One region of the Blautia faecis genome, then DNA from elsewhere that is predicted to be linked to it. Evidence: predicted binding sites of a transcription regulator. Region 1 holds the regulator's gene; each other region holds the start of a gene.
The links. Region 1 encodes HrcA, which represses chaperone genes, less so after heat shock. Its sites were predicted from a motif close to TGTTAGCACTCNNNNNNNNNGAGTGCTAACA; they were not measured.

Region 1 (6,304 bases):
CTGGCATATATTTACACGAAATACCGGAAAATGTCCCTTCTCCAGGGAACTCTTACATCCCTTCGCCCGGCGGTTGTGGCCATGATCGCCAAGGCAGGAGTTACCATTTTAGTATCATCTTTTTTTATAAATGGTGCAGTGGAACTGTTTCGGGAAAACATATGCATTCGAATGGTGGTGTTCTTTACTGCCGCACTGGTGCTTTTAAGAAAATTTAAAATGAATCCTATTCTGGTGATGGTTTTGTGCGGTGTGGCAAATATGGTGTTTTGCGCGGCTGCCGGAAGCTGACTGGAAAAGATATGCCAGCTGACTTTCGTATATGGTGCTGCCGCAGGTAGGCTGCACCTGTGTTTAGAAGAAAAAATAAGGGGGATAACAGATTGAACATATGTGTATATGGCGCTTCAAGTGCACTGCTTAAAAACATTTATTATGAAAAAACAGAAGAGCTTGGAAGAGCAATGGGAAAAAGAGGTCACGGTCTGGTGTTTGGCGGCGGGGCTACCGGAATGATGGGAGCAGCAGCCAGAGGCGTGGCAGCAGAAAATGGTTACATACTTGGAATTGCTCCCCGATTTTTTGACCAGCCTGGAGTTCTGTATGAGAAATGCACGGAATTTATTTTCACAGAGAATATGAGAGAGCGCAAAAAACTTCTGGAAGAAAAATCAGATGCTACGATCGTAGCACCTGGCGGAATTGGTACCTACGAGGAATTTTTTGAGATTTTTACCTTGAAAAGCCTGAAACGTATTGACCGCCCAATTGTGCTGTATAACATTGACGGATATTATGACAAGATGAAAGCATTGCTGGAGTACACAGCAGAAGAGAAATTCATGGATTTTTCCGTGCTGGATATGGTAGTCTTTCTGGATGAGCCGACAGCAGTTCTTGACTATCTGGAAAATTATAAAAAATAGAGGCTGCTATTCAGCAGGGGCTGTTTTGCGAAACATATAACTGTGAAGGTGCTGAACAGTTACAAAACGGACATGTCGCCTATGGGCGGTATTCCTATATAGGAAAGAAGATGCCAGGGAAAATTTTCTCAAGGCATCTTTTTCATTTATGCGGCAGCAAACATAAGACTGCGTTGGCAGATACCTGATAGTATCCTTGCTGTCCAAAAAAAGTATTGCAGTAAGGAGAATTTAGCCAGAATGGTAAAGTATAGGGTAAAAACTATCAAAAAAGATGAAAAAAATTTGTAAAAAATATTGACAAAAGGAATACTGAGGTGTATCTTAAGAGCATAGATGTTAGCACTCCTAAATAATGAGTGCTAACAAAAGGAATTCGAAGAAGCCAGACGGAAATCAGAATCAGGTTTGACCGTCTGCTTTTCAGGAAGGAGCAGATATTTCATGGATGAAGTATTAGATGAGCGCAAACGGAAAATACTGAAAGCAATCATCAAAACTTATATGGAAACAGGCGAGCCTGTAGGTTCCAGAACTATTTCCAAATATCCGGATCTGAATGTCAGCTCTGCTACTATCCGAAATGAGATGTCCGACCTGACGGATATGGGCTACATCGTACAGCCCCACACCTCAGCCGGAAGAATTCCATCAGATAAAGGCTATCGCCTTTATGTAGATGAGCTTACCAGGGAGAAGGAAGCCGAGATCGCAGAAATCCGTGATCTGATGATTGAGAAGTCAGATAAGATGGATAAGGTGCTCAAGCAGGTGGCGAAGGTTCTTGCCACGAATACCAATTATGCGGCTATGGTTGCGGTTCCCCAGTATAAGGGAAGCACCCTGAAGTTCATTCAGCTTTCACGAGTCAATGAGCGGCAGCTGATTGCCGTAGTTGTATGTGAGGGTAATGTCATTCGGAACCAGATCATTAATATTGATGAGGAGATGGATGACCAGACGATCCTGAAGCTGAATCTTCTTCTTAACACGAACCTGAACGGTGTACCCATCCAGGACATTAATCTGGGCATGATCGCCAGATTGAAAGAACAGGCGGGAAGCCACAGCGGTGTGGTTGCAGATGTGCTGGACGCAGTTGCAGCTACGATTCACGTGGACGAAGAAGATATGAAAGTATATACATCGGGAGCAACCAACATATTTAAGTATCCAGAGCTTGCAGATACATCCAGAGCCAGTGAGCTGATTTCCACTTTCGAGGATAAGCAGGAACTTGCGGATATGGTCCGTGAGGAAATGGGAGATCCGGAGAACACAGGAGTTCAGGTATACATCGGGGATGAAGTTCCGGTACGTACCATGAAAGACTGCAGTGTGGTCACAGCTACTTACGAGTTGGGAGATGGAATGCGTGGAACTATTGGAATCATCGGTCCCAAGCGAATGGATTACGAGAATGTAGTGGACAGCTTAAAGAAATTAAAAGTCCAGCTTGACGAAATGGTAAATAAGAAAACCTAGAAAGGCGGTTGAAAGCGTGTCAGAAGAAATGAATAAAGAAGCCGAAGTACAGGAAGAAGCAGTTGACATTCCGGTAACAGACGGAAGCGAAGAAGAGGCAGCAGATACAGCCCAGACAGCAGAAGAGGAGACTTCCGAAGAACCAGCACAGACAGAAGAAACTGAGCAGTCAGATCAGGAAGCCGAATCTCAGAAGGAACCGGAAACCAAGACAAAAACTTCTTTCTTCGGCAAGAAGAAAAAAGAGAAAGATAAATTTGAACAGCAGGTCGAGGAGCTTACAGACAGACTGAAGCGCAGCATGGCTGAATTTGATAACTACCGTAAAAGAACGGAGAAAGAGAAATCCAGCATGTACATCATCGGCGCCAGGGACATCGTTGAAAAAATGCTTCCGATCGTGGATAACTTCGAAAGAGGTCTTGCACAGGCACCGGAGGATGATCCATTTGCAGAAGGCATGAAGATGATCTACAAGCAGATGATGACAGCTTTTGATGAGATGGGTGTGAAGCCAATCGAAGCTGTAGGTAAGGAATTTGATCCGAATCTGCATAATGCAGTGATGCATGTGGAGGACGAATCCGTTGGCGAGAACATCGTCGTAGAGGAATTTCAGAAGGGATATACCTACAAGGATTTCGTTGTAAGACACAGTATGGTAAAAGTTGCTAATTAACAGAAAGCAGCTTGGAGAATCAAACTTCATCGACATTTTCTAAAAACAAAGTATAAATGTTACTGTTCGTGTAATGGACAGCAACCATGAATTTTTAAACAGGAGGAAAATTATCATGGGAAAAATCATTGGTATTGACTTAGGTACAACAAACAGCTGTGTAGCTGTTATGGAAGGTGGACAGCCAACCGTTATCGCAAATACAGAAGGATCCAGAACAACACCATCTGTTGTAGCATTCACAAAGACAGGTGAGCGTCTGGTAGGTGAGCCTGCAAAACGTCAGGCAGTAACAAACGCAGAGAAAACAATCTCTTCCATCAAGAGAGAGATGGGTACAGATTACCGTGTAACAATTGATGATAAGAAATATTCCCCACAGGAAATTTCCGCTATGATTCTTCAGAAACTGAAAAAAGACGCTGAAGGATACCTTGGAGAGTCTGTTACAGAAGCAGTTATCACTGTTCCGGCATATTTCAATGATGCTCAGCGTCAGGCAACCAAGGATGCTGGTAAGATTGCAGGTCTCGATGTAAAACGTATCATCAACGAGCCTACAGCAGCAGCTCTTGCATATGGTCTTGACAATGAGAAAGAGCAGAAGATCATGGTTTATGACCTTGGTGGTGGTACATTCGATGTTTCCATTATTGAGATTGGTGATGGCGTTATCGAAGTTCTGGCAACAGCTGGTAACAACCGTCTTGGTGGTGATGACTTTGACCAGAGAATTACAGACTATATGCTTTCTGAGTTCAAGAGAACAGAGGGCGTTGACTTAAGCAACGATAAGATGGCTCTTCAGAGACTGAAAGAAGCTGCTGAGAAAGCTAAGAAAGAGCTTTCTTCCGCAACAACAACCAATATCAACCTGCCATTCATCACAGCAACAGCTGAAGGACCGAAGCATTTTGATATGAACCTTACAAGAGCTAAATTTGACGAACTTACACACGATCTTGTTGAGAAAACAGCAGAGCCGGTTCGCCGTGCACTTTCTGATGCAGGTCTTACTGCTTCTGATCTTGGACAGGTGCTTCTGGTTGGTGGATCTACACGTATCCCGGCTGTACAGGATAAAGTAAGACAGTTAACTGGCAAAGAGCCAAGCAAGGCCTTGAACCCAGATGAGTGTGTTGCACTTGGTGCTTCTATCCAGGGTGGTAAGCTTTCCGGTGAGGCTGGTGCAGGTGACATCCTTCTTCTTGATGTTACTCCACTTTCCCTGTCCATCGAGACAATGGGTGGTATTGCAACACGTCTGATCGAGAGAAATACAACTATTCCGACCAAGAAGAGCCAGATTTTCTCCACAGCAGCTGATAATCAGACCGCTGTAGATATCAATGTATTACAGGGCGAGCGTCAGTTCGCGAAAGACAACAAGTCCCTTGGACAGTTCCGTCTGGATGGAATCCCACCAGCACGTCGTGGTGTTCCGCAGATTGAGGTTACATTCGATATCGATGCCAACGGTATTGTAAATGTATCTGCTAAGGATCTTGGAACAGGTAAAGAGCAGCACATTACAATCACAGCTGGTTCTAACATGTCCGAGTCTGATATTGACAAGGCTGTTAAAGAAGCTGCTGAGTTCGAAGCTCAGGATAAGAAACGTAAAGAGGCAATTGATACAAAGAACAATGCAGACTCCATGGTATTCCAGGTTGAGAATGCACTGAAAGAAGCAGGCGATAAACTGGATGCAAATGACAAAGCTTCCGTAGAGGCTGACTTAAATGCATTAAAAGATATCCTTGCTAAATATGCAAATACAGATGAGATCGGAGATGCTCAGGTCGCTGAGATCAAAGCTGCTCAGGAGAAGATGATGGAAAGTGCTCAGAAGCTTTTCGCAAAGATGTATGAAGCACAGAACCCACAGGGTGGTGCTGGTCAGGCAGGCCCTGGACCGGACATGGGAGGAGCTTCCCAGGGCGGTAACGAGGCTGGTTACGGCGATGATGTTGTAGATGCTGACTACAAAGAGGTTTAATTGAATAATAAGTTCCAATATTTCGGAACATGAAACTACAGCCCGGTCATGATTCATGACCGGGCAGTGGTGGTGAAAGACATATTACAGGAAATGCGCCGCTGGCGTCTTCCATAAGATAACCAAATACAAAAAGTTAGGAAAAGAAAGAAATCATGGCTGATAAAAGAGATTACTATGAAGTCTTAGGCGTTGATAAGAGCGCCGATGACGCTACATTAAAAAAAGCATATCGTCAGCTTGCCAAGAAGTATCATCCCGACGTAAATCCGGGAGATAAGGAAGCTGAAGCGAAATTCAAAGAGGCAACAGAGGCTTATAGCGTCTTAAGTGACCCGGACAAGAGAAGACAGTATGATCAGTTTGGTCATGCCGCTTTTGAAAACGGCGGCGGTGGCGGAGCAGGCGGTTTCGGCGGCTTTGATTTCTCCGGCGCAGACATGGGGGATATCTTCGGAGATATTTTCGGAGATCTGTTTGGAGGCGGCGGAAGCCGCAGACGTGCCAATAATGGACCTATGAAGGGGGCAAACCTGCGTGCACGCGTGAACATCACCTTTGAGGATGCTGTATTTGGCTGTGAGAAAGAACTTGAGATTACTCTGAAAGAGGAATGTACTTCCTGTCACGGTTCTGGAGCTAAGGCTGGTACCTCACCGGTTACCTGTCCGAAATGTAATGGTGAAGGACAGATCGTTTACACCCAGCAGTCCATGTTTGGCATGGTTCGTAACGTTCAGGTGTGTCCGGATTGTCATGGGACAGGTAAGATCATCAAAGATAAATGCCCGGATTGCCGTGGTACCGGATACATTTCCAATCGCAAAAAAATTAAGGTATCTATTCCAGCGGGTATTGACAATGGTCAGAGTATCCGTATCCGTGATAAAGGTGAACCTGGCACAAATGGAGGTCCGAGAGGCGATCTGCTGGTAGAAGTAAATGTAGCACGCCATCCGATTTTCCAGAGACAGGATATGAATATTTACTCTACTGCACCGATTACTTATGCACAGGCAGCGCTTGGCGGCGAAGTCAAACTGAATACAGTAGATGGAGAAGTTCTCTATGAAGTGAAACCAGGAACTCAGACAGATACCAGAATCCGTCTGAAGGGAAAAGGTGTTCCGTCCCTTCGAAACAAGAATGTTCGCGGTGATCACTACGTAACTCTGGTTGTTCAGGTACCAACCAACCTGAATGAGGACGCGAAAG
Region 2 (6,304 bases), on a different contig from region 1:
AAAGGATCTGGGTTCTCTTGCGGCTGGAGAATCAGTTGATGCATGGGTTATGCCAAGAGAAGGTACAGCTGTTGGAGAATACAGTGATACGATCACTTATGAAACAGAGGAAGGTGTAACGGTTTCCTTTATTGCAAAGCTTACAGTAGCTGAGCAGAAGCAGGATGATACGAATACAGATCAGCAGCCAGCAGAGAAACCAGCTACACCGGAAACCACCCCGGAAGTGACACCAGAGGTAACTCCAGAAGTCACCCCAGAAGTGACACCAGAAGTCACCCCAGAGGTAACTCCGGAAGTAACACCAGAAGTCACCCCGGAAGTGACTCCGGAGATTACTCCAGCTCCTTCATTTACTACCGACATTTCCGAAGTGAAATTCGACAGTAAAGAAGCTGGTTACAAAGAAGCACCAGCTGCAGTTACAATCAATGTATCCAATACTGGAAATGTGAAATTAACCGGTATTGCTGTAAGTGTAAGCGGAAACGAATTTACAGTAAGTGCTCCGTCTGCTTCAGAATTAGAGGCAAATGCAAACCAGTCTGTATCCTTTACTGTTGCACCGGCAGTTGGATTGGCAGCAGGAACCTATACACAGACTGTTTCCATTAAGACAGATCAGACAGATTACCTGAATATTCCAGTAAGCTTTACAGTAACAGAAGCTGCTGCCAAGCTTACAGCTGTAGGCAAAGTATCTGATATCAGTCTGGCAAACGGGGTTGAGAAGTCAGCAGCTGGACTGCAGCTTCCATCTACTGTTAAGATTACTACAAACAAGGGCGATATGAATGCCTCTGTAAAATGGGATGTAAAGGGCAGTGCATATAATCAGAACAGTACAGAAGCACAGAAGTTCTCTGTGAAAGGTACTGCTGCTCTTCCAGACGGTGTTACCAATCCGGATAACCTGAGCCTTGTAGTATCTGTTAATGTCACTGTAAGCCGTGGACCGATTGTATCTGATGCAGGGAATAACAGTATCACAGGAATCAGCTCCGATGGAAACTATACTACAGAGACCAAGATTACTTTCACTGCAGTTGGCGCAGGTATGGATATTGAAAATCCGATTAAGGGAGATGTAAGATATCAGCCGCTGAACTGGGAGGTTCTTGAGGCAAGAAGCTGGGACGGCGCACCATATTCTGCAACTTTCCGCATGGGCAAGAATGGAAATTATACTTTGACTGTCACATATAATCAGCAGCAGTTTGATGGAAGCAACTGGGTAAACACTGGAACACAGGATACCAAGCAGGTTAATTTCACTGTAAATGCTGCACCGAATCAGACTCTGACACCGGCTGCAGACAAAACAGATGCAAATCAGAAGAATGCAGTAAAGACCGGGGATAATACTCCAATCCTCCCATTTGTAATTATTCTGATTGTTGCGATTGTATTAATTGCAGGAATACTTGTTTACCGCAATAAGAAAAAATAATAGTGGATTCTCAGATAAACAGTAATTGTGAATGAGAGCAGAACGAATGAGGGAGACCAGAAATGGTCTCCCTTCTTTTAATAAAAACTACTAGCACTCAATTAAAACGAGTGCTAAATTTTCCTTGACTTTTAGTCAGTTTGGTATTACTATAGTTTGTATAATTAAGAAGACAAAGGAGAGTGAGCTGCATGGCTGAGAAGCATGGTAGTTTATCAATTAACAGTGAAAATATTTTTCCAATTATAAAGAAATGGTTATATTCTGATCACGACATTTTTGCAAGAGAGTTAATCTCCAATGGTTGTGATGCAATTACGAAGCTTAAGAAACTTGATGTTATGGGTGAATACACACTTCCGGATGATTACAAAGCTGAAGTACAAGTTATTGTGAATCCGGAAGAGAAGACTTTGAAGTTTATTGATACAGGTCTTGGTATGACGGCCGATGAAGTGGAAGAGTATATTACACAGATTGCTTTTTCAGGAGCTACTGAGTTTCTTTCCAAATATAAAGATAAGACCACGGATGATCAGATCATCGGTCATTTTGGACTTGGCTTTTATTCAGCATTTATGGTAGCAGATGAAGTTCATATTGATACTCTTTCTTATAAAGAGGGCGCTGCTCCAGTACATTGGACCTGTGATGGTGGTACAGAGTATGATATGCAGGAAGGCAATAAGACTACAGTTGGTACTGAAATTACTCTGTTTTTAAATGATGAGAGTACAGAGTTTTCCAACGAATATCGTATGAGAGAGATTATTGAGAAATATTGTTCTTTCATGCCGGTAAATATCTATCTGTCTAAGGAAAATGCACCGCAGGAGTATGAGACCATTGATGAGGCTGAGCTTCGTGATGATGATGTAATTGTAGAGCGTATCCACGAGGATGCTAAGACTGAGGAGAAAGAGAATGACAAAGGTGAGAAAGAAGTCGTAGAAGTATCTCCTGCAAAAGATAAAGTAAAAATCAATAAACGTCCGGTATCTTTAAGTGATCCGGAGCCATTGTGGATGAAACATCCAAACAGTTGTACAGATGAGGAATATAAAGAGTTTTACCGTAAAGTCTTTATGGATTATAAGGAGCCTTTGTTCTGGATTCATTTGAACATGGACTATCCGTTTAACCTGAAAGGTATTCTGTACTTCCCGAAAATCAATACAGAATATGATTCCATCGAAGGTACGATCAAACTGTACAATAACCAGGTATTTATCGCAGATAACATCAAGGAAGTAATTCCAGAATTTCTGCTTCTTCTGAAAGGTGTAATTGATTGTCCGGATCTTCCACTGAATGTATCCAGATCCGCACTGCAGAACGATGGCTTCGTGAAGAAGATTTCCGAGTATATTACAAAGAAAGTAGCGGACAAGCTTACCGGAATGTGTAAAACAGACCGTGAGTCCTACGAGAAATACTGGGATGATATCAGTCCATTTATCAAATATGGCTGCATTAAGGACAGCAAGTTCTCAGATAAGATGAATGATTATATCCTCTTCAAGAACATTGATGGCAAATATCTGACTCTGAAAGATTGCATCGAAGAGAACAAGAAACCAGAAGATGAGACTAAGACAGAAGAGACTGTTGAATCCACAGAAGAGAAGAAAGAGGACGGCGCGAAAGACGAGAAAGAGCCTGAGAAGACTACTATCTTCTATGTAACAGATGAGGTTCAGCAGAGTCAGTATATTAACATGTTCCGTGAGGCAAAGAAGGATGCTGTTATTCTGAAACACAATATTGACAGCGCTTTTATTTCCCATCTGGAGCAGAAGGATCAGACTATCCAGTTTAAGAGAATTGATGCAGATCTTACAGAAGAACTGCGTGGAGAGGAAGCTGCTGACGAGGAGACTTCCAAGACTCTTACAGAAGTATTCAGAGGAGCATTGAAGAATGACAAACTGGAAGTGAAGGTTGAGAATCTGAAAAATGAAAAAGTTGCTGCTATGATGACTCTTTCTGAAGAGAGCCGCCGTATGCAGGATATGATGAAGATGTACAATATGTACGGCATGGATCCATCTATGTTTGGCGGTCAGGAAACTCTGGTTCTGAATGCGAAACATCCATTGGTTCAGTTTGTAGCAGATAACAAGGATTCTGAGAAGACCCCGGTTATTTGCGAGGAACTGTATGATCTTGCTATGCTGAGTCATAAACAGCTTTCACCGGAAGAGATGACCAGATTTGTTCAGAGAAGTAATGAAATTCTGCTTATGCTGACAAAATAAGTTATGACAAAAAGGGACAGACGTTTAAATGAGTATTGCATTTAGGACGCCTGTCCTTTTTATATGAAAAATTGGAAAAGTTTATCCTGTTATTCTGCTTTTCTATAGAATTTTATCTCGAAATCCCTAAAAAATATTACAATTTTCTTAATTTTCGTCTCTAAATGCTAAAAAAGGCAAATTTAACTCGTATTATATGTAGAGGCAAATCAAGGGCTGACTGCAGATGCAGAATCAGAAGTATAACTTATTGTGGGAGGGACAAAAATGAGAGAGGTATACGGCACGATACGCAAACTTGGTGCGACATCGAAATATAAAGGATATTATTTTGTAGCAGAAGCCATACGCATGACAATGGAATTTCAGGAAAGACCAATGAAGATCACGAAAGATATTTATCCAAGGCTTGCAAAGAAATTTAAATCCAAGCCATCTAATATTGAGCATGATATTCGTACAATTGTAAATGTATGTTGGGAAAATCATCGGGAAAGATTGGAAGAGATTGCCGGATATCCTCTGGAATACAGACCTACCAACAGTGAATTTGTAGATATGATCGCCTTTTATCTGGGAGATGAAAAAGAAAGCAAGGTTCCAGACGTGGAATGCCAGAATAGCTCTAGTGGAAAAATAATGGAGAACCTATTCTGACAGGATTAAACTTCTTCTACGGATAATCCGCTGCGATGAAAAAAATCCATCACATATTGCTCCCAAAGGTGGTCCAGTTCTTTACCGGGGAGAAAGGTTTTCATAGATGTTCCGGTAATACAAAGCAAGGTCTTATTCTTATATTGGAGATTCAGATACAGACCTGTTATCATTTCGGGAGAAATTGAAAATGCAGAACTCTGCAATAATGCAGCGGTCTTATTCGGAGAAAACTGAAGCACGATTTTGAAAGAAAGAGGCGCTTTTTTTCCACGGATAACAGAATAACAAAATGGTTTTACTTCTTTCCAGAGAGAGAACGTACGGTGGCTGGAAGTTAAAAATTCCTGCTCGTCATTATCGAAAAAATCAGTTTGTAGTTTGCCGTCAATGGAAAAAACATTGCTGGTAATGATCTCTGCCTGGTTCAGCCAGAAGAGATCGAAGGTATCTCCAAGAAAAAGCTTATTGGTAAAATTCTTTTGGTCAGTGATTTTTAAAGCGAGCATAAGAACCTCCTTTCTAAAGGGCATGTCGCCTGTCGACGACATCAATATATGAAAATCAGTTGCCAGTGAACAATAACCATTATAAAGCAATTTTGGGGAAAATGGAAGAAAAAACTCTTTTCAAACACATAGTAATGTGTTAATATAGATGTGGTATTTAAAACTACATATTACGGAAAAGAGGACGATATAATTGAGTTATAAAATTGTGATAGATAGCTGTGGAGAACTTCTGGAGCAGTGGAAACAGGATGAAAGATTTGCTTCCGTACCGCTTACACTGACTGTCGGAAGTGAGAATATAATAGATGACGAGACATTTAACCAGGCGGATTTTTTACAGAAAGTTGCTGCTTGCCCGGAATGTCCGAAATCAGCATGCCCGTCGCCTGAAAGCTACAGAAAGGTATTTGACTGCGAAGCTGAACATATATATTGCGTTACTCTTTCCGCTGAACTCAGTGGTTCCTATAACAGTGCAGTGCTCGGAGCAAGTCTTCTTCATGAGGAGAAGAAAGGCGTTCAGATTCATGTTTTCAATTCCTGTTCTGCTTCTATAGGGCAGACTTTGATTGCAATGAAAATTGCACAGTGTGAGGATGCCGGCCTTCCGTTTGAGGATGTTGTCAGCGTTGTGAATAAATATATTGAAGAACAGCACACTTTTTTTGTGCTGGAGAATCTGGAAACCTTACGTAAAAATGGCCGCCTCAGCCGTGTGAAGGCATTTGTGGCAACAGCCCTTAAGATTAAACCAATCATGGGGTCTACTCCGGAGGGGACAATCTGCCAGCTGGATCAGGCACGAGGAATGAATAAGGCGCTTGTGAAAATGGTGGATAAAATTGTGGAAGTGACAGAAAACAGTGAGAACAAAATTCTTGCTATTTCCCACTGCAACAGCCCGAAGAAAGCAAATATGCTTAAAGAAGCCATCCAGGAGAAGATGAAGCTGGCTGATATTGTGGTTCTTGACACAGCCGGTGTCAGCAGTATGTATGCAAATGATGGAGGAATTATTGTAGCTGTCTGATGCTAGAGCCTGTTTGAAAAATCATTCCCGCAATCTGCACGCCCCACTTTGCGGTATATTTTGTACGAATTCGGTTGCCGTAGCCCGCTACGGCGCCCTCATCCGGACAAAATCTCCCACAAATTATGACGCACATCTTGCAGAAAGCCTTTTTCAAACATGCTCTAGAGCGTATTCACTGATAACATTTCGCGAGGCGTTTTTTGTGAACTGTAAGTGAACATACTTCCATTTTGTTGGGAAATATGATATACTCATCTAAGTTGATATTTTATCCCAAAGGAGACGTGCGGCTATGAGTCAGAAGAAAGTAGATGCCTATAAAGCAGAAAAAGCAAACCGTGAGAAAATTATGAAAAAGGAGAAACTGATCCTTACTATTGAGAAACTGGCAGCG
Region 3 (6,304 bases), on a different contig from region 1:
CAATATGCGTTAATTACAGCTGCGTTAATTCCTTCTTTCTTCAATTCCTCAGCAGCTTTCATTGCAACTTCTACCATCAGACCGCAGCCAACAAGTGTTACGTCACTGCCATCCTGGAGAATATCACATCCGCCAATCTGATCTACTTTTCCATCTTCGAAAATATCAGTTGCCTTATCTCTTCCAAGTCTCAGATAAGCAGGTCCATCATATGCCATCATTGCTGCGAAAGCAGCTTTCTCATCAGCAATGTCTGCTGCTACGAACACTTTAAAATTAGGAAGTGTTCTCATAATTGAGATATCTTCAAGGCACTGATGTGATGCTCCATCCTGGCCTACACAGAGACCTGAATGTGTTGCAACAATTTTTACATTCAGATTCGGATAGGCAATTGCCTGTCTGATCTGTTCATAGGGTTTCTCTGCAACAAACATCGAAAATCCTACAACTACCGGTTTAAGTCCTGTAGTAGCAAGTCCTGCTGCAGTTCCAATTAAATCGGTTTCGCTGATACCAACGTTGATCATTCTCTCTGGATATGTCTCTGCAAATTTGGTAAGACATAAGGCTCTGGCAGAATCTGCATTGAGAACCACTATTTTCTCATCCTGAGAAGCCTGATCCATAATTGCATCGATAAGATTAGTACGAAAAGATCTTTCCATATTCGCCTCACACTCCGTTTTTTATTTTTGATAATTGGAGTATAGCACATTGTATTTTGAGTTTCAATTGCTAATTTATATAATATTACGGCTTATTTTTTATGTATATTGCACATTTATTGCAGTTTTAGTCTTGATTTATACTCCGTTTTATTTTATAATTTAGCGGAGCGATAATTAATAGAAATTCGCTTTACAAATGCAATACATCTATATAAAATAAAATTAATGTATGTAATTGGGAGGTCACTATGTCTGAAATTTCTGTAGCCGCAAATTCTTCTCTTAATATTTTTACTGCAATCCGGCTTTGGAAGCCATCTCTGTCCAAAACGGAAAATCGAATTGCAGATTACTTTTACAATCATCCACAGGAAGCAGCCAATCAATCTATGCTTAAAGTCGCAGAGATATGTCACTGTGGAGAGGGTTCTATTGATCGTTTTTGTAAAAAAATGGGATATTCCGGTTTTGCACAGGTTAAAGAAATGCTGGCGACTCAAAACGCAACTTCTGAAGCCCTTGTGCAGCAGGTTGATATTGAGCAACATGACTCTATAGAATCAATCAGCGAGCAAATATGTAATTTGTACACAAATACAATACAACTGACTATGGAGCTGAATTCTCCTTCTGTTTTCCAGGAGGCCACAAACAGAATCGTTTCTGCAAAACATATTTTCTTCTATGGAATCGGAGATGCAACCGTTCCCTGTTTATGCGCCAGCTACCGATTCCGGCGAATTGGGTTCAACTGCTATTTTGATTTTGACCCAGATATGCAATTAATCACGGCTTCGAATATTGCCAGTGATGATGTGGTAATCGCGATTTCTCACTCCGGTATGTCCAGAACTGTCAACGCCGCTGTAAAAGCTGCTCACGAGGCAGGAGCCTTTACCATTGGCATTACGCAGTCAGTAAAGTCCACAATGACCCAATATTGTAATTTAATATTTTACAATGCAACCTCTGATATCACCGTGGGTAAGGAAATTGTTGCACACCGTTTTTCAGAAAATGCGATAATCGAAATTTTATACGCAAGTGTAGTAAGCAAAATGCCAGAGACCGCAAATTACCATTTGCGGAAATCTGCAGAGATCCTGACAGCCAACAAAGAGCCTTCATTTTAATCAAATAATTTATGACACCTGTGACGCGACCCAAAAGACAAAAAAATCCTCTTTATTCTGTTTTGCACTTTGAATTTATGCAAATAGAGAATAAAGAGGATTTTAATTTTTGTACATATTATCTGTAGCACAGTGCCTTTTGCAAATATTCTTTCGTCTCTTTATTGGGAACAAAAACCATCCCATTGTCATATGTCAGCACTCCATACATCACCATTGCTGAATAAATTTCTTCTTTTATCTTTAGCTCCTGGGCGGTGACGGCGTATTCCTGGATTCCGGAGGGGTTTTTTCTATTAACCAAGCGTTAGTTTATTGGCTTGGCTGCTCTTCTTTTTTCAGGCGGCGTTTGGCCCTGTGGGCATCACGTTTCTGGCGGATCTCGTCGGCTTCTTCGTCGGTTACGTTAGTCAGTTTCTTGATTACATAGTACATGTTGTCTTCTGTCCGGCGGATCCGGATCTTGCCAAGGACAAAGCCATGTTCCTGGCAAAGGGACACGCTGTAGTAAACCTTGGAATTATTCATAAACCAGCGGATCTTGCGCTTAGCCGGGTTATGGCACAATGGGCATTTCGTGCTAGTTACTTCACGGTCCTTCATGGCTTTTTCCCGGGAATAAAATTCACGGGACACATATTTATCGTAAGCCGGGTAGGATACGTGGATCTCTTCCCGTTTACTCTTAGGGTTCTGGTATACGTCCAGGGATGAGTTAGGAAAAATATACTCGTCTTCTATTTTCTGGAGAATACATGCGGTGTAATAAGCATCTCCCAGAGCGCGGTGGAAGTCCATTTTCTTCTCTACGCCCATTTTATCTGTGGCAAATTCCAGGGCACGGCGCTCGTCGTTTTCCTCGTAGCGGATGGCAAATAATTTCTGCACATCATAATAGGTCACCGGACCTTTGATTCTGGAAAGCCTGCCATAGTATTTCATATTCCGCTGCAGCTCCATCACATCCTGATTTCCCCAGGTGAAGAAAATATATTCTTCTCCACACCAATCCAGAAACTCTGTAACTGCCTGTGGAAAAGGGGTTCCGTTCTGCAGATCTTTATAATTCATATGAATTACTTCATGGATACTGTCATGAATCCAGTTATACACCTGGGGCTTGACCAGACGCTGAAAGCTGTCCACAATTTCTTTCTTTTCATTCAGTTTTACGGCGCCGATTTCTATGATCTCAAAAGGCAGACGGCTGTTGGACCACCTTTTTCCCCCTGGGCTCTGGTTCCATTCCAAGTCAAATACAATGTAATTCATGGGTAAATTCCTTCTCTTAAAACATTGTTACTGTTCACAACGCTTGCAACAACATTTTGTTTTTTACAGTCAGCAATAATTCCAGACAAGTATAACAGACAGGTGAAATGATGTAAAGACATAAGAAAAAACCTGCCGGTGGGTAGCCGGCAGGAAATGAGGGGGTATGAAACAAAATCTATGTAAATTAGAAAATCGTCTTTAAATGAAACACAATCTATATGAAAGAAGCTGTTCACAGTATTCAGTAATTATTTACGCCAGCCGCCGCTTCTATTTCACGGCTGGCGCACATATTTTATGTCAGTCTATATCAGTCCAAAAATCTATTTTACCAAAATCAGCCTTCAATAGAAATAAACTTCTTCTCTTCCGGCACTTTTTTCTTCGCTTCCTTCGGGAGGGTAACAACCAGAACACCGTTGTCATATTTCGCATGAATGTCCTCATGCTCCAACTCTTTTCCTACATAGAAACTTCTGGAGCACTGTCCGGTGTAACGTTCTCTGTGGACATATTTACCATGATTGTCCTTCTCATCTTTATTCTCAGTTCTGGAAGCCTGGATGTTCAGGTAACCATCCTTCAGCTGAATCTTCACATCTTCTTTATGAAATCCCGGAAGGTCCATGCTCAGCTCGTAGTTGCCATCCACATCCTTAATATCTGTCTTCATCAGTTCTGTGGTTCTGTAACCTCTGTTCGTCTCTCTTTCTACAGGTAATCTCATCCAATCATCAAATAAATCTTCTCCAAAAATACTAGGCATTAACATAATCCATTCCTCCTTATATTGTGAACACTTACGTGTTTAATTAACATTCTCAATGAAACTGGAAGATTTCTTTTTCTCTCTCCCTTTGTTCTGTATGTAATATAACACGTATTGTTAGCACTGTCAATAGGTGAGTGCTAATTCTTTTGTGAAGAATTTGTGTCCTTAAATTATGCCTTTTTCAGATAATTCAATTTGGATATTCCCCAACTGTGCATTATTTCTCAATGCGCCGGTTTCCAGCTTACCGCCTGCTGCCTTGCATCCACAAATCTCTTATAGATACCTTCCTGCTTCATTAGCTGCTCATGTATTCCCTGCTGCACAATCCTTCCTTTGTCAACAACCACAATCTGATCCGCATGTCTGACTGTTTTTAATCTGTGGGCAATCATAATAATCGTTTTTTCCTTTGTAAGTGCATCTACTGCATCCTTCATGATTGCTCTGGCTATCGAAATACGCTGTTTCTCGCCACCTGAAAGTGTAGCTCCTCTCTCTCCGATCACTGTATTGTATCCATCAGGAAGTTTGCTGAAAATCGTGACAGCACGCTTTCTTTGCCGCTTCCACCACTTCCTCATGGCTTGCATCCTGACGTCCGAATTTAATATTATTCTCAATAGTATCTGCAAACAAATACACAGACTGAAATACAAATGAAAAATTACGCATCAGACTGTTCATGCTGTAGTCTTTTACATTCACGCCTCCAAGCGTCACTTCCCCGGAATCCACATCCCAGAATCTGGCAATCAGATTGCAAAGTGTTGATTTTTCTCCACCAGATGGTCCAACGATCGCTGTCGTCGTTTTCTGTGGGATAGAGAGCGATATATCATCAATAATCTTCCGTTTGTCATAAGAAAACGAAATGTTCGAAAGTCTGATATCATAATTTTCCGGCTGGATCTCTTTGCCGTCAATATCCATACTGTCCAGCTCCAGTATTGCATTTGCTTTATCTACACATACACTTACCACATGTAAAAGGGATGAATAATTTCCTGCGCATTCCAGGCTGGAATAAAGCATAAAGTGCTGACCAAGTGATGAAATAATACAGATGACAAAATCAGAAACCGCAAATATTCCATTCGCCACATAATGCGCCCCAAACGGCAATACCGTAAGAAGTGTATAAGCTGTGACCACCATCATCAGTCCATGAAAGATCGAGCACCGTTTCATCCAGGAAATAAAGGAATCCGCATATGCCATAGCCGCCTTTGTAAATTTGGCATATTTCGTCATTTCCATTCTATTGTCTGATGTGTTTATTGTAACATCGTGTAATTAAAATTGGAGACAAAAAATACCAGGATAGTGCCCTTTCAGAGCTCACCTGGTATTTTATTTCCACAAAAGCTTTATATTCTCAACTCAGGAAGTTCTCAATAATCACATTTTCTGCCTCAGCCTCGGTCATGCCAAGAGTTCTCAGCTTCAAAAGCTGCTCATCGTTGATTCGACCGATTGCTGCCTCGTGAATGATCGCAGCATCCACATGTTTCGCCTGAATCTCTGGGATGGAGCCTACTTCGGCATGGTCCATAATAATGGAATCACACTGGATATGGGCATGGCATTTATTCTTTCCAACTGCCTTGGGATGGAAAACCTGGGAGGAATTTCCTTTTCCAACGGAACGGGAAATAATCTGTGCAGAAGAACCCGCTCCATTCATACAGACTTCAATATCAGACTCTGCTTTCTGCTCTCCGTCAGTCATCAGACGCTCCAGAACAAACAGCTTGGAATCTGCATCCATTGACACATTTGTAGTACGGATGGTGGAGTCAACCCCCTTGATCTGAACGGTATCCAAGGTGAACACAGAGTTCTCACCAAGTTCAATATTAGTCACCGGATTCAGCACTCTGCTGCCGGTTCCTTCGCCCTCACCGTAATGCTTTTCCTCGTAATGTACATTGGCATTCTTGCCCACATGGAAGGTGTGGATGCCATCGTGACGGCTGTCATTGCAGCCGCTGTTGTGGATTCCGCAGCCTGCCACAATGTCTACATCTGCACCATCTGCCACATAAAAATCATTGTAAACCAGGTCTGTCATTCCGGACACACTGACTACCACCGGGATAAAAACCTTCTCCCCTTTCGTCTCGCCATCAATGAAAATATCGATTCCCGGCTTGTCCTCTTTTTTCTTTATTTTGATGTGCTCGCTATCACCGTGGCAAATGGAAATACCGTTTTGACGGAGATTAAAAGCACCCTTCTGCGCGAATCCTTCGCTGATCTTATCCAGCACGCCCTGGGTTGTTTCTTCTACTTTAACCATCAACATTTTCCTCCTTCATTCAGACATTTCTGACATTTTTCCTGCTGAAATAAGGTTGGGAAAACGTCTTCTTTCGTACCATATTTCTTTACTTCACCGTCTTCAATTACCATGATCTTATCTGCCATATTGATGATTTTTTCCTGATGGG
Region 4 (6,304 bases), on a different contig from region 1:
AGCGCCGTCTGTGAGAGTTCCACAGTTTAAGCCATTTGTAAAACAGGTTTTGTGAAATGCCGAAGCGCTCACAGAGCTGTTCTATGGAGCCAAGGGAGGCAAAGTACTTCCCCAGAAGACACAGAACAAAGAGCAGGCTGAAACTGGAGTAAAGAGATTAGGTGAAAATGGAGAACGAACAGATAGTAATAGAATTAAAAGAACTTTTGTATATGGAATTCAGGCGATATTTATATCGAAGGAAAGCAAATGTAACCGCCCAGAGTATCTTGCTGGCGATCGGGTATAACATAAACAAGCTTCATTATAAGATTCAGGCAGGAAGGACAGGGCGGCATTTATTTCCACTCAAACAAACCGCCTGATTTTGACAGGTCAAAAGTAAATCCTGAAAACGAACCTTTTTCCAGAAAAGGTTTATTAAAGTTCGCCTTCTTGTAGAAACAGAATGAAAGGAGAGAATATTTCGCCTTAAAAACGGCAAAAAGATGCTGCCGCACCTATGATTTCCTAATCATTGATGCGACAGCCCCGACTATAAGGAGATTTCCTTAACCTTCAATGGCAATATAACCATCTTTTTCTATTTTCTCAGGTGCTTTCTTTGGCACGGACAGTTTCAGAATACCATCTTCATATTTTGCATGAATGTCTTCTTCGCTTACTGCATCGCCTACATAAAAGCTTCGGCACATGCTGCCCGCATAGCGTTCACGCCTGATATAATTACCTTCTTTATCTTTTTCATCTTTATCCAGTCCCTTTGCAGCAGAAAGTACCAGATAACCATCTTTCAGCTGTACCTGAATCTCGTCTTTCTTAAATCCCGGAAGATCGACATCCAGTTCATAGCTACCGTCTGTTTCACGGATATCCGTTTTCATCATGTTCTGCGCATGTTTACCATAAAGCGGATTCTTCTTGCCCCAAAACTCATCGTTAAACGGGAAGTTCATCCAATCATCATCAAATAAGTTTTCTCCAAAAATACTAGGCATTAACATAAGTCATATCTCCTTTTCATGACAAACAAATCTATATTCAAGTCTTTCGACTGTTACTTACAATTATATTTAAAGGGTACTGCCCGAAATCTTCGGGCAACACCACGAGCTTTTTATCAATCAGATGTTATCATTATCATTCAATGGTTATATATTTCGGATCATTGGAAACTGGTTTTGCTTCTTTCTTCGGAACAAACAGTTTCAGGATACCATGTTTGTATTCACCTTTAATGTCTTCCTGAGTCACTTCTTCGCCTACATAAAAGCTTCGCTCGCAGGCTCCTGCGTAACGTTCACGTCTGATGTAGTGTCCCTTCTTATCTTCATCGTCTTCATCCAGACCTTTTGCTGCACTGACAGTTAAGTAACCATCTTTCAATGCAACTTTGACTTCATCTTTCTTGAAGCCAGGAACATCAACAATCAGTTCATAACCTTCCGGTTTTTCCTTAATATCTGTCTTCAGGAGATTCTGTGCTCTTCTTCCGTACAGCTTCTTTTCCGCTTTCTTCTCATCTTTGTCATCATAATAGAATGGTGTAAAGAAATCATCAAATAAGTTTTCTCCAAAAATACTAGGCATTAACATAAGTCATATCTCCTTTCAAAAGCTCCCTAGATCTTCACGATCCAGTCTGCTGTATTATCATTTCTAGTTCTTCGAACATCTGGAATACCTTTTCTTTTATCTCTCTTCCTTTGTTCTATCTGTAATATAACACGCATTATTAGCACTGTCAAGAGGTGAGTGCTAATTTTTTGTGAAGATTTTGTGAATGATTTTGTGAAACTTGTGAATGTGTTTTGTGAACGCTATAAGCCATGCAAAATGGTGAAAAAAGACGCCCTGCAAGTTTACTGTTAATGCATCAGCCTTTTAAAATTAGCCAACTACTTTTCCAAAAGTTTTTAAGGTGGAGCCGGAAGTGACTTGGATAGGAGCATATTTTTTATTTAGAGAAATAAATTGGATACCGGAATCAGATTGATGATATTTCTTTACATAAGCATCACCATCGAGGAAAAAGACACCGATTTCTCCTTCTTCAAGAGTTTCTTGTTTATGAATCCAGATGATCTGTCCATCCAGATAGAGAGGCTCCATACTGTCACCACATATGATGTTGTTCCGAAAGAAGAAATTGCTGAATTTGAAGAGCTTATGCGCAAAACCATAGCTGACATTGTATCAGAAGCCAGTAGCGTTGTCTTTTGGGTGTATGTGCAGAAATATGTGAAGCACAAAACCCTAAACGAAATGCTGCAAGAATTGCCAGACGTAGGTCAATTCATCCTAGCTATGGATACCTGGTTTGAAAAACTGATGGAGAAATAATCTAGGAAAATAGTTTAAAGTTTACATGTTATGATCATGTATGAAGTTGGAACAAAATAAAAGATTGTGCTATACTATTGTTCAAGAAAAAAACTCATTGACATATTTCAATCTATTTAGGAGGATAAACGATCATGTGTACAGCAGCAACTTATAAAACAAAAGATTTTTACTTTGGACGAACCCTCGATTATGAATTCTCTTATGGTGATCAGATAGTAATTACACCACGTAATTATGCGTTTAATTTTCGCCATGTTGGCGATATGAAAAATCATTATGCAATTATTGGAATGGCTCATGTTGCAGAGGATTATCCTTTGTATTATGATGCTATGAATGAAAAAGGAGTGGCAATGGCAGGACTGAATTTTGTCGGAAATGCTGTTTATGCCGCGATTAAGCCAGATGTGGAAAATATTGCACAGTTTGAATTTATTCCGTGGATTTTAAGTCAGTGTTCTTCTTTAGTTGAAGTTCGCGAGCTTCTTGAACGAATTAATATTGTTAATACTCCTTTCAGCGAGCAATTGCCATTAGCACAATTACACTGGATCATTTCTGATGAGAATGAGTCAATTACGGTAGAATCTATGTCAGATGGTTTGCATATTTATGATAATCCAGTAGGAGTGCTTACGAATAATCCGCCATTTCCACAGCAGATGTTTCAACTAAATAATTATATGCATTTATCTCCTAAACAGCCCAGAAATACTTTCTGCGAAAATTTGGCTCTTGATGCATATAGTAGAGGTATGGGAGGATTAGGTCTTCCGGGAGATCTCTCATCTTCCTCACGCTTTGTACGTGTAGCTTTTACAAAGGTAAATGCAATTTCAGGTGAATCAGAGGAAGAAAGCGTTAGCCAATTCTTCCACATTCTCGGATCTGTGGATCAGCAACGAGGATGTTGCGAAGTAGCGGATGGAAAATATGAAATCACATTGTATACGTCGTGTTGTAATGTTACAAAAGGTATTTATTATTACAATACTTATGAAAACCATCAGATCAGTGCAGTAGATATGCATGTAGAAAATCTGGATAGTGATAAAATGATTTGTTATCCAGTAATTCAAGGAGAACGAATCAACTATCAAAATAAATAATGTTTTGAAATCAGGGATGAGGTAGAAAGGAAAGTTCCATGACAAAAGATGAAGTAAAAAAACTCAGGATGAACAGTCCGGAATCACTACAGTTTTTAAATAATGCTACGAAATTTTATAATTTAATGATGATGTATCGTTGTGCTATTCGGGAGATACAAACTAAACTTGAGGTTTTGGATGATGAATTTTCAGCTGAGAACAATCGAAATCCTATTTCTTTTATAAAAACAAGAATTAAGAAGCCCAATAGTATTTACAATAAACTGCAGAAGATGGGATATGAATTTACAACAGAAAATATACAGACATATCTCAATGATGTAGCAGGCGTTCGAATAGTTTGTGCGTTTATTGACGATATTTATATGATATCAGATTTGATTACCCAACAGGATGATATTAAAGTTATTGAAATAAAAGATTATATAAAAAATCCAAAATCGAATGGTTATCGAAGCTATCATATGATTGTTGAAATACCAGTATTTTTTGCTAAGGGTAAAACACCTATGCGTGTAGAATTACAGATTCGAACCAATGGTATGGATTTCTGGGCAACATTGGAACATCAACTTCGCTATAAAAAAGGAATTGAAGAAATGCCTGGCTATGATGAGATAAGTGAAGAATTACTTCATTCTGCAAGAGCTATCATTGAAGCAGATAATGAAATGCAGAGAATAAAAGACAAAATTGGTATGTTCCACGAAATTTAGGGAGAAAACTGAGCAAGTAGGAAGGCGGAATATATATGAAACAAGATACTTTAGAGGGCAAAGCAAAAACAAAAAATGGGGTAAAACGGCTGTGTTTTTCCATAGTCTGCATTCTTCTGGAAGTGATTTTTATTATTACTATCGTAACACGCTTGAATGAATATGCAGAAATTATAAATTTATTTACAAGGATTTTGAGTGGAATCTTGGTTTTGGGATTGTACGCATCAGATAAGACCTCTTCTATGAAAATGCCTTGGGTCATCTTAATTCTAATCTTCCCAATTATGGGTGTAGGCCTGTATTTGTTGATTGGTTTGAATGGTGGCACACATAAAATGCGTGAGCGATATGCAGAAATTGATAGCAAATTGTTACCAATGCTTCCGGACAGTCAGGAGTGTTTGAGCAGAATAAAAGAAACAATTCCGAAAGCAGGAAATATAGCAAGTTACATACAAAGAAATTCGCAGTATCCAATCTATCAGAATACGGATATTGTGTATTTTGATGAAGCAGTGAAAGGATTAGAGGCACAGCTTAAGGATTTGGAGAAAGCACAGAAGTTTATCTTTATGGAATATCATGCGATAGAAGACGCTGAAGCATGGCATAAGATTCAAGATGTTCTGGAAGAGCGAGTAAAAGCAGGTGTGGAAGTTAGAGTATTCTACGATGATATGGGTTCTATAGGCTTTATTAACACAGATTTTGTGAAAAAGATGGAGGCAATAGGAATTCATTGCCGTGTATTCAATCCGTTTATGCCAGGTTTAAATCTGTTTTTGAACAATCGTGATCATAGAAAAATAACCGTTATTGATGGAAAAGTCGGATTTACAGGTGGATATAATCTAGCAAACGAATATTTTAATTACACACACCCGTATGGACAGTGGAAAGATACAGGTATTCGTTTAGAAGGAGATGCTGTTCAGTCGCTTACGGTGACATTTTTGGAAATGTGGAATGCAGTAAGTGCTAAGGCTGCTAATGATTCTGATTTTAGTAAATACCTTTTCCACTATGATTATGCGGCACAGCAAACTGGGTTTGTTCAACCTTATGCAGACAGCCCTATGGATAATGAGCAGGTAGGAGAAGAAGTTTATATCAGTATGATAAATAAAGCTGAAAAATATTGTTGGTTTATGACTCCATATCTAATCATAACAGATGAAATGACGCATGCGTTATGTCTGGCTGCTAAGCGAGGGGTAGACGTAAGAATTATCACACCTGGTATCCCTGATAAAAAATTCATTTATAATATAACTCGTTCTTTTTATCATGGATTAGTTAAACATGGTGTTCGTGTTTATGAGTGGACTCCTGGTTTCTGTCATGCAAAAATGAGTGTGGCAGATGACTGTATGGCAACTTGTGGAACAATTAATCTGGATTATCGAAGTTTATATCACCATTTTGAAAACGGTTGTTTTATGGCAGATTGTCAGGCAGTTGTGGAAATAAAAAATGATCTGATAAGAACGATGGGAGAATGTCGTGATGTGACAGACCAATATCAAACCGGACGAAGTGCATATTTGCGACTAGGACAATTATTTATGAGATTATTTGCTGGATTGCTATAAGAATCTGATGAAACGACCTTTCAAAAAACAGTTGATTTAGAAGTTAACTGTTTTTGAAAGGCCGTTTTTGCTATATCTAACAGTCTGTTGTACAAAGAAGATTTTGCATGGATGAAAAAACAAACCTTGTTGAGGTTAAATTGAGTTTTCCATTGTATTGTATTGCTAATGAATAAGAATAAGAAAAAGAACAGACAATGCTGAATGCTCTGGAAACAAGAATATCTGAGTATAGTATGTAAGTTCGTAACAGAATGAAAGGAGCGATTCAAATGAGCAATTTGGAAAATTATATGAAACAGCAAGCAATTTTTTGTGAACAAAATGATAGCATTAGTAAGAATCTATATTCAGAGTATGGTGTAAAAAGAGGCTTACGAGATGAAAAAGGCCAAGGTGTGTTGACGGGGCTTACAAATATTTCTGATATAAAAGCTTTTGAATATCGTGATGGAGTAAAGAGTCCATGTGATGGCGAGTTATCTTATCGTGGTTATAATATAAAAGATTTAGTAACAGGAAGTAAAGGAAAAAG

Region 2: htpG (molecular chaperone HtpG) is a predicted target of HrcA. The motif match lies at 1,539-1,569, and genes of this name have one in related genera.
Region 3: PGQ38_RS00680 (Hsp20/alpha crystallin family protein) is a predicted target of HrcA. The motif match lies at 3,964-3,994, and genes of this name have one in related genera.
Region 4: PGQ38_RS15855 (Hsp20/alpha crystallin family protein) is a predicted target of HrcA. The motif match lies at 1,734-1,764, and genes of this name have one in related genera.

The regions. Positions count from the first base shown of each region.
Region 1 is NZ_JAQDKY010000010.1:77,431-83,734, forward strand. Features, by position in the region: gene PGQ38_RS07110 (chromate transporter) at 1-291, shown strand, start outside; gene PGQ38_RS07115 (LOG family protein) at 384-926, shown strand; gene hrcA (heat-inducible transcriptional repressor HrcA) at 1,371-2,411, shown strand; gene grpE (nucleotide exchange factor GrpE) at 2,440-3,090, shown strand; gene dnaK (molecular chaperone DnaK) at 3,206-5,089, shown strand; gene dnaJ (molecular chaperone DnaJ) at 5,245-6,304, shown strand, end outside.
Region 2 is NZ_JAQDKY010000008.1:21,278-27,581, reverse strand. Features, by position in the region: gene PGQ38_RS05810 (hypothetical protein) at 1-1,450, shown strand, start outside; gene htpG (molecular chaperone HtpG) at 1,642-3,708, shown strand; gene PGQ38_RS05800 (sporulation initiation factor Spo0A C-terminal domain-containing protein) at 3,976-4,365, shown strand; gene PGQ38_RS05795 (DUF5721 family protein) at 4,371-4,874, opposite strand; gene PGQ38_RS05790 (DegV family protein) at 5,068-5,907, shown strand; gene PGQ38_RS19765 (DUF6783 domain-containing protein) at 5,891-6,043, opposite strand; partial or broken gene PGQ38_RS19760 (DUF6783 domain-containing protein) at 5,981-6,127, shown strand; gene PGQ38_RS05785 (hypothetical protein) at 6,203-6,304, shown strand, end outside.
Region 3 is NZ_JAQDKY010000001.1:166,684-172,987, forward strand. Features, by position in the region: gene PGQ38_RS00665 (transketolase family protein) at 1-668, opposite strand, end outside; gene PGQ38_RS00670 (MurR/RpiR family transcriptional regulator) at 920-1,804, shown strand; gene PGQ38_RS00675 (3'-5' exonuclease) at 2,117-3,076, opposite strand; gene PGQ38_RS00680 (Hsp20/alpha crystallin family protein) at 3,417-3,851, opposite strand; partial or broken gene PGQ38_RS19640 (ABC transporter ATP-binding protein) at 4,076-4,889, opposite strand; gene PGQ38_RS00690 (SufB/SufD family protein) at 5,230-6,153, opposite strand; gene PGQ38_RS00695 (ABC transporter ATP-binding protein) at 6,153-6,304, opposite strand, start outside.
Region 4 is NZ_JAQDKY010000040.1:31,546-37,849, reverse strand. Features, by position in the region: gene PGQ38_RS15860 (Hsp20/alpha crystallin family protein) at 552-1,004, opposite strand; gene PGQ38_RS15855 (Hsp20/alpha crystallin family protein) at 1,141-1,596, opposite strand; gene PGQ38_RS20865 (S24 family peptidase) at 1,891-2,112, opposite strand; partial or broken gene PGQ38_RS15845 (hypothetical protein) at 2,119-2,343, shown strand; gene bsh (choloylglycine hydrolase) at 2,478-3,455, shown strand; gene PGQ38_RS15835 (GTP pyrophosphokinase) at 3,494-4,174, shown strand; gene cls (cardiolipin synthase) at 4,210-5,769, shown strand; gene PGQ38_RS15825 (citrate/2-methylcitrate synthase) at 6,024-6,304, shown strand, end outside.